DNA from 4 places in the Selenihalanaerobacter shriftii genome. Region 3 is predicted to be linked to each of the others. Evidence: riboswitches for the same ligand, from Rfam matches in the RefSeq annotation. Region 3 holds a riboswitch; each other region holds the start of a gene.
The links. A riboswitch is a leader RNA that binds a small molecule or an ion and turns the genes downstream of it on or off. The one in region 3 is predicted to bind S-adenosylmethionine.
Positions count from the first base shown of each region.

Region 1 (2,205 bases), on a different contig from region 3:
TAAAAGGTGTAGATTTAGAATTAAGAACCGGTGATTTTGTAACTATTATCGGTAGTAATGGTGCAGGAAAGTCTACCCTTTTAAATTCGATTGCAGGTAGCTTTAGAATAGATGCAGGAAATATTCAAGTAGATGATAAAGATGTAACAAATATGCCAGATTATAAGAGAGCTGGTTTAATAGGTCGTGTCTTTCAAGACCCTTTACAAGGTACTGCAGCGACTATGTCTATTGAAGAGAATTTAGCTATGGCAGCAGCTAGAGGCAAAAAGCGCGGATTGGGGATCGGAGTAAATAAAGAAAGAAGAGACGAGTTTAAAGAATATTTGAGTCTATTAGGATTAGGTCTTGAGGATAGATTGACAGATAAGGTTGGATTATTATCTGGAGGGCAGCGTCAATCTTTAACTTTATTAATGGCTACTATTGCTAAACCAAAGGTTTTATTATTAGATGAACATACAGCTGCTTTAGATCCTAAGACTGCTCAACAAGTAATTGATTTGACTAAAAGTATAGTAGTTAAGCATAGTTTAACTGTATTAATGGTAACTCATGATTTAAATCAAGCATTAAATTTAGGTAATAGAACTATTATGATGGATAATGGGGAAATAGTATTGGATATTAAGAATCCAGAAAGAAAACATTTAACAGTAGATGATTTATTAGATAAATTTGCTCAAGCTAAAGGTGAGGAATTGATGAATGATCGAATTTTATTAGCACAATAATTTTATAAATGAAAGGAATTAAGGGGAGACTAATAGAGTCTCTCTTCTTTATTAGAAGAAAGCAAAGGTTAATTTAACAAGATATTAATTGACAACTAATATTGGATATGTTAACATAATATTGTATTTTAAAATGAATATTTAGTAACATCAAGAGTGGTGGAGGGACAGGCCCTAGGAAACCCGGCAACCAGCGCAGCAGTGCATGGTGCTAATTCCTGCAAGAGTATCTTGAGAGATGTAGTAATGTTTTTTAAATATCTCTCCAATAAGGAGAGAATTTTTTATTTATAATGAATCCATTTAAATTAAGAGGTGATATAATGTCCAATAATCATTATTTATTTACATCAGAATCAGTAACTGAGGGACATCCTGATAAAGTTGCTGATCAAATTTCTGATGCAGTTTTAGATGCTATTTTTAGTCAAGATCCTCAGGCTCGAGTTGCTTGTGAGACATTAGTAACTACTGGTATGGTTTTGATTTCTGGAGAAATATCAACAGATTGTTATGTTGATATTCCCAAAGTTGCTCGTAAAAAAGTGAAGGAGATTGGTTATACTAATGCTAAGTATGGATTTGATGCGGGTACATGTGCTATTTTGACTTCTATTGATGAGCAGTCACCTGATATTGCTATGGGAGTAGATGAGGCTTTAGAAGCAAAAGAAGGGCTAGCTGAAGAAGAGGAGGAATTAGGAGCTGGAGATCAAGGGTTAATGTTTGGTTATGCTAGTAATGAAACTGAAGAATTAATGCCATTACCGATTACTCTAGCTCACAAACTAGCTAGAAAATTAGCAGAGGTAAGAAAAGAAGAAGTTTTGCCTTACTTACGTCCGGATGGAAAGACTCAGGTTACTATTGAGTATGAAGGAGACAAGCCAGTAAGAGTAGATACTGTGGTAGTCTCTACTCAACATAAAGCTGATGTCTCATTAGAACAGATTGAAAGGGATATTATTTCTAAGGTTGTTAAGCCGATTATCTCTAAAGATATGTTAGATAGTGAGACTAAATATTTAGTAAATCCAACCGGACGTTTCGTAATTGGTGGGCCTAAAGGAGATGTAGGCTTAACTGGAAGAAAGATTATTGTTGATACATATGGAGGAACAGCTCGTCATGGTGGTGGAGCGTTTTCTGGTAAGGATCCAACGAAGGTAGATAGATCAGCGGCTTATGCCTCTCGCTATGTAGCTAAAAATGTGGTAGCAGCTGGTTTAGCTGATAAATGTGAGGTGCAGTTGGCTTATGCTATTGGAGTTGCATCTCCAGTTTCTGTTATGGTAGATACATTTGGCACATCTAAAGTTGATGAGGAAGTTGTTGAAGATCTAATTCAAAAACATTTTGATTTACGTCCAGCTCAGATTATTAAAGAGTTAGAATTGAGACAACCTATATATCAAGATGTAGCTGCTTACGGTCATTTTGGACGTAATGATTTAGATTTGCCATGGGAAAG
Region 1 is NZ_FUWM01000003.1:155,573-157,777, reverse strand. It holds gene B5D41_RS00720 (ABC transporter ATP-binding protein) at 1-734, shown strand, start outside; SAM riboswitch class I at 879-979, shown strand; gene metK (methionine adenosyltransferase) at 1,058-2,205, shown strand, end outside.
Region 1: linked by a shared signal. The riboswitch ahead of metK (methionine adenosyltransferase) and the one ahead of B5D41_RS07860 (MetQ/NlpA family ABC transporter substrate-binding protein) in region 3 are both predicted to bind S-adenosylmethionine.

Region 2 (2,205 bases), on a different contig from region 3:
TCTTAAATTTCTCTTTAGCATCAAAAAGAGTCAGATTGTGTGGTGAAGTTAAACTCACCTCATCACTAATATACTCTACTTCTCTATTACAAATACTCATAACTCTCCCTTCCTTCCAGTTAAACTTAAAAACTAATCAATAGTTGCAAATGCTTGCTTTAAATCGGCAATTATATCTTCTACATTCTCAATCCCTACCGATAATCTAATTAAACCTTCAGTAATACCAGCTTCTTCTTGCTCCTCTTTTCCTAATTGTTCATGAGTAGTCGAAGCCGGATGAATAATTAATGTTCTAGTGTCACCTACGTTGGCTAAAAGTGAACATAACTCTACACTATTAATTAGCTTCTTACCAGCTTCAAAGCCACCTTTAATTTCAAAACAGACCATACCTCCAAAATTCTCTTGTTGTTTTTTAGCTAATTCATGTTGTGGATGACTCTCTAATCCTGGATATTTAATCCACTCTACTTGATCATGTTCTTCTAACCATTCTGCTACTTGTTGTGCATTTTCTGAATGTCTTTCCATACGTAAAGAGAGTGTTTCTAATCCCTGAATAAATAACCACGAATTCATTGGACTTAAAGCTGGACCTGTGTCACGATATCCTTCAGTTCTAACTTTAAAAATAAAATCTTCTGAACCAACAATAACTCCTCCTATAGAACTTCCATGACCTCCTATATATTTAGTTGCCGAATGAACCACAATATCTGCTCCTAAACTTAAAGGTTGACATAAGTAAGGAGTATTAAAAGTATTATCAAAGACTACTGTAATATCATTTTCATGAGCAATTTCTGCTACTTTTTTGATATCAACAATATTTAAAAGTGGATTACCAGGTGATTCTAAATAAAGAACTTTTGTATTTTCAGTAATAGCCTCTTCCCAGGCATCTAAATCATCTGGATCTACAAATGTAGTCTCAATCCCATACTTTGGTAAAGTCACTGAAAAGAGATTATAAGTTCCACCATAGATACATCTAGAAGAAACAATTTCATCTCCTGCCTCTAATAAACCTAATATAGTTAAATTAATAGCTGCCATCCCTGATGATGTAGCTAAAGCTGCTTCGCCTCCCTCTAAAGCTGCTATTCGCTTCTCAAATGCTGAGTGAGTCGGATTTCCAATTCTAGTATAAATATTCCCTTCTTCCTCTAAAGCAAATAATCGTGCTGCATGGTCAGCATCATTAAATACATAAGATGTTGTCTGATAAATAGGCACCGCTCTTGACCCAGTTGTTTCCTCTGGTTCATATCCTGCGTGTAAAGACAGTGTGTCAAATCCTAAATTTCTTTTTTCTTCTTTTGTCATATTTATTACCTCCATTTTTAATTAAAAATAAAAAAACCTCTTCTCTGATGAGAAGAGGTTTATAATTTATTATAATTATACTCCTCTCTCATCTCTCAACGAAAATTTTTTCGTTGCAGGATTTGGCACCATTGCATTCTAAACGAATGCCGGTTGCCGGGCTTCATCGGGCCAGTCCCTCAGCCACTCTTAATAAGAGCTTTCATTCATATTAACTTTTTACTTTAAATTATAATAACATAAATCACTAAATATGTCAACTCTATTATTCATTTTTTATCTTCATTCTTTTTTTCGACCTTATTCTTTTCATTATCAGTAACATTTAATATATCTTCAGCAATATTTAAGATTTCTCTACTTACTTTAGGAATAGATTCTCCTTCTAACCAGAATGATTCGTACCGCTCATCAATCACTTGCTTAATCTCTAACTCTAATTTCTCATTATTAAAACCACTTAACTCCTTATAACTACCACGGTCTACATAAGTCAATAGTTGATTTTGAATATCAGTTGTTAGATTTACTTCTTGCTTCCAATGAGAAATTAAAGGTAGATAACTTGGTACCACTCTTAACTTCTTAGCTATAAAAAGTGATTTCTGTTGATTAAGAAACTTAGCAAATTTATAAACAGCTTTTGTATGATCGTCCCCTTTATACTCTTCTTGTCTAAAAAGCACTAAACCTCTTACCTTTAGCGGTACTTTACTCACTTCAGGATCATTAGTAGGTATCGGTAATAAAGTTAATTCTACATTCTTTTCTTTTTTATCTCGCTGATACAAATTATTTAATAACCATAAATTAACTGGAGCAATCACTCCTGCTCTACCTTGCCAAAAATAAGGTAGTAATTTTTTATTCATCTCT
Region 2 is NZ_FUWM01000009.1:20,572-22,776, reverse strand. It holds gene metX (homoserine O-acetyltransferase MetX) at 1-100, opposite strand, end outside; gene B5D41_RS05930 (O-acetylhomoserine aminocarboxypropyltransferase/cysteine synthase family protein) at 133-1,329, opposite strand; SAM riboswitch class I at 1,415-1,528, opposite strand; gene B5D41_RS05925 (ABC transporter substrate-binding protein) at 1,599-2,205, opposite strand, start outside.
Region 2: linked by a shared signal. The riboswitch ahead of B5D41_RS05930 (O-acetylhomoserine aminocarboxypropyltransferase/cysteine synthase family protein) and the one ahead of B5D41_RS07860 (MetQ/NlpA family ABC transporter substrate-binding protein) in region 3 are both predicted to bind S-adenosylmethionine.

Region 3 (2,205 bases):
GAAGAGAGATTAGCGAATATGTAGAGCCTGATTACGTAGTAATAGGTGAGGCAACTAATTTAAATTTAGCAAGAGGACAACGTGGCAGAGCGGAAATAAAAGTAGAAACATTGGGTAAGACAGCACATTCTTCTAACCCACAAATAGGGAAGAATGCTATACGCCATATGATAAACCTAATGCAAGAAATTGATAATATCGATTTAAATGAACACGATGTTCTAGGAGAAGGAATTTTAGAAGTAACAGATATTATTTCTAATCCATATCCTGGGGCTTCAGTTGTTCCTAATTTATGCAAAGCAACTTATGATAGAAGAACATTAGTAGGAGAAACAAAAGAATCGGTATTGAATCAGATAGAAGAAGAAATTAATCGTCTTAAAGAGATAGATGAAGATTTAGAAGCACGAGTATATTATGCAGAAGATGAAGAAGACTGCTGGACAGGAGAAAAGATTAAGGCAGAACGGTTCTTTCCAGCATGGTTGTATGATAAAGACCACGAATTAGTTCAAAAGGCTTCAACCGGTCTGGCACAAGTAGGTTTAAATCCTGAGATATCACATTATTCATTTTGTACTAACGGTAGTCATTTTGCTGGAGAAAAGAATATTCCAACTGTTGGGTTTGGACCGTCTCAAGAACATTTAGCTCATGTTATAGATGAGCATATTGAGGTTGATCAATTATTAAAAGGATGCAAGGGTTTTTATGGGATTATGGAAGCAGTTTTAAAATAATTTTGATTATATATAATTTAATAATACAAAGTTAGTGAAGAATAATAAAGTTTATATGAATTTATTATTGACAAACCTATAGATGTTCTGTTAAAATAAATACTAAGTTATAAAAATAAAACATAATATGAATCTCTTATCAAGAGAGGTGGAGGGACTGGCCCGATGAAGCCCGGCAACCAGCTACTTAAAATTTATTTTAAGTAAGCAGTGGTGCCAAATCCTGCAGAACGGATTGTTCTGATAGATGAGAAGAGTGGTAAAATAACCCCTTCTGCATTTGTCAGGAGGGGATTTCTTTATTTAACTATAAATAAAGCTTGGTAGAGATTCGAAAACAGAGGAGGATTCAAATGAAGAAAAAGATTACTGTAACATTTGTGATCATTGTTTTGTTGGCTAGTCTAGTTATTGGATGTTCAAATAGTAAGGAGAGTAAGGTGAATAATGCAAGTCAGGAAGCGAGTTCTGAGAAGAGAGTTTTAAAGGTGGGGGCAACAGCTGGACCATTTACTGAGATTTTAGAAAAAGTAAAGCCGATTTTAGCTAAAGAAGGTGTTGAATTAGAAATTGTTACATTTACTGATTATGTAGCCCCTAATTTAGCTTTATCAGAAGGGGAAATAGACGCTAATACTTTTCAACATATTCCATACTTCAATAGTTTTAAAGAAGGTCGAAATCTTAACTTAACGACAGTAGGGAAGACAATAATAATTCCTATGGCTATCTATTCAAATAAGTATAAATCACTTGACCAATTGCCTAAAGGAGCAACAATTGCCATACCTAATGATCCTACTAATGGTGGTCGAGCCTTATTGCTTTTGGCTAAAGCAGGTGTATTTGAATTAAAAGAAGGTGTTGGGATAAATGCAACAGTTAGCGATATAGTAGAGAATCCTAAAAATATTAAGATTCATGAAGTGGACGCAGCTCAAACAGCTCGAGTACTTCCAGATGTTGATGCAGCTGCTGTAAATAGTAATTATGCTTTGGAATTAGATATGAATCCTAGAAAAGATTCTATACTTATAGAAGATGCAGATTCGCCTTATGTATGTATTGTAGCTGTAAGACCAGAGGATAAAGATGATCCTATTATTAAAAAGTTTGTGAAAGCCTATCAGTCAGAAGAAGTAAGAAAATTTATTAATGAAAACTTTAATGGTTCTGTTATTCCAGCATTTTAAATAATTGTTTTTAAGGAGGTAATAGCTATGCATTTAGTAATGGCATCACCCAATAGATATATACAAGAAAGTGGTATCTTAAAGGAAACTGGTAAACATATAACACCACTTGGCAACAAAGTTTTATTAGTAGGAGATAAGACGACTCTTGCAGTAGTTAGAGAAGATTTAACAGAAAGTCTAAATAATGAAGATATTAAGTATAAAGAAGAAGTATTTGGAGGAGAGGTTACCAAAAAAGAAGCAAAAAGGATTGCTAAATTAACTGA
Region 3 is NZ_FUWM01000012.1:28,125-30,329, forward strand. It holds gene B5D41_RS07855 (YgeY family selenium metabolism-linked hydrolase) at 1-743, shown strand, start outside; SAM riboswitch class I at 877-997, shown strand; gene B5D41_RS07860 (MetQ/NlpA family ABC transporter substrate-binding protein) at 1,097-1,936, shown strand; gene B5D41_RS07865 (iron-containing alcohol dehydrogenase family protein) at 1,964-2,205, shown strand, end outside.

Region 4 (2,205 bases), on a different contig from region 3:
CCTTACCAGTAAATGCTTCTAAACCTGCTTCTAAAGATTCAACATCTGTAGTATCAATGCAGACCGGCACTCGAGAAGTATTCTGTACTTTTTGTACTACATTTTTCATCATCTCAACCTCATCTATACCGGCTCCACCAACATTAATATCTAAAACCTTAGCTCCTGTCTTTATTTGTGAATTTATCTCCTGTTGAACCACTTTAAAACTGTTATTCTTTAACTCTTCAGCTAAACGTTCTTTACCACTAGGATTAATTCTTTCTCCAATTATTAAACTCTCACTTTGATCTGATAATTCCATTAACTGAGAGCGACTGGCTAATCTAAAATTCCTAGTTAATTTTGATTTACTTGGTGTCAGTCCTTGTAACCCTTGGGCAAAAGCCGCAATATGATCCTCAGTCGTTCCACAACACCCTCCAATAATATTTGCTCCTTCTGCTACAAACTTTTTAATATAAGTAGTCATTTCTTCTGGAGACTTTTGATAAACAGTTTCCCCATCTATTATTTTAGGTAATCCAGCATTAGGTTGAACTATTAATGGCTTATCAGTAACTTGGTTCAATTCTTTTAAAACATCTAGCAAACCTTGTGGTCCTAAACTACAATTAGCTCCAATAATGTCTGCTCCTAAAGCATCTAATACTACTGCTGCTATTTTAGGAGTAGTTCCACTTAATGTTCGCAAATTTTCATCAAATGTCATTTGAGCCATGACTGGAACGTTATCACTTACTTCTTTAGCAGCTATCACTGCTGCTCTCAATTCTTGTAGACTACTCATGGTTTCTAAGCTTATTAAATCTACCCCTGAATCAACTAAAATAGCAATCTGCTCCTTAAAAATATCAATAGCTTCTTCAAAAGTAACATCACCTATAGGAGCTAAAAACTTACCAAATGGTCCTACAGAACCAGCAATATAATTATCTTTTTTAACCTCTTTAGCTATCCGTACTGCGGCTCTATTAATTTCTTCTACTTCTTGGGCTAACCCATACTCACCTAATTTAATTCGATTAGCACCAAAGGTATTAGTCTGAATAATTTGGCTTCCTGCTGCTAAATAATCTTGATGGATTTGCTTTATTATTTCTGGCCTCTTTAAGTTCCAAACCTCAGGAGCCGTATCAGTCTCTAAATCTTCTTGTTGTAATTTAGTCCCCATAGCTCCATCCAATAATAGTACTTCTGACTCAAGACTAATTAAAACATCTGATTTCATATTTCCTCTCCTCCTAAATTCTCAATGATTTAAAAAAGCCTCTTCTCAAATTTGAGAAGAGGCTTTATCTTTTAATCTGTGTCCTCTTCTCTCATCTGTCAATCTTAATAAGATTGCAAGAATTGGCACCATTTTATTCTAAATGAATACTGGTTGCCGGGCTTCATAGGGCCAGTCCCTCCACCACTCTTGATAAGAGAATATAGTATTAATCATACATAAAGATGAAATATATGAATTTTTATCTGTAATTTTATGCAAGTATAACACTTAAATTATTAACTGTCAAGTTTAACTTAAAAATTATCTATTAAAACTTAAGGTTAGCTGACAAAGCATAATATCCTTCATCATCCATAGCTAAATTGGCATGTAAATTAGCTAAATTTAATCCTAAACCTCCAGTAATTACTTCATCACCATTCTCCGGTTTATACATACCTGCTCTTAAAGAAAGACCATTAAAGAGAATATTCTTTTCAAAACCTACATGATAGATATCCTCACCATCTTCAATGCTCTCAATATCTGCTGCTATAGTAGCAGATAATGGATAAGGTAATTTAATTGCTGTTCCAGCAGTTACCGTCCGTGGTAATGAGTCATCTAACTTGGCTGGATTAATAGGCTTCTTATCCCACTCCCAATCTAAATCTGATGTTGCATTCTTAACACTTAAACCAAAATTAACTGCATCTGTCACCTTAGCCATCATTCCTATATCAAGGCCATAACCTGTAGCTGAAGCTTCACCTTCTTCTGTAGTTCCACTACCACCACTATTATATCCAGTTACGCTATCATATCTACTCCATAACCCTTTTAAGTTAGCACCAACATATAAAGCACCAATATTCATAGGTGGTTCCAACAACTTAATCCCAGTAGAAATAACTCCTTGTCCATCCAAACGATTCCTTAATTCAAGATTATCATCATTATTATAAGTAAAAGAATTAGTTAATAATGCACCT
Region 4 is NZ_FUWM01000008.1:84,829-87,033, forward strand. It holds gene B5D41_RS05530 (homocysteine S-methyltransferase family protein) at 1-1,231, opposite strand, end outside; SAM riboswitch class I at 1,320-1,430, opposite strand; gene B5D41_RS05535 (PorV/PorQ family protein) at 1,542-2,205, opposite strand, start outside.
Region 4: linked by a shared signal. The riboswitch ahead of B5D41_RS05530 (homocysteine S-methyltransferase family protein) and the one ahead of B5D41_RS07860 (MetQ/NlpA family ABC transporter substrate-binding protein) in region 3 are both predicted to bind S-adenosylmethionine.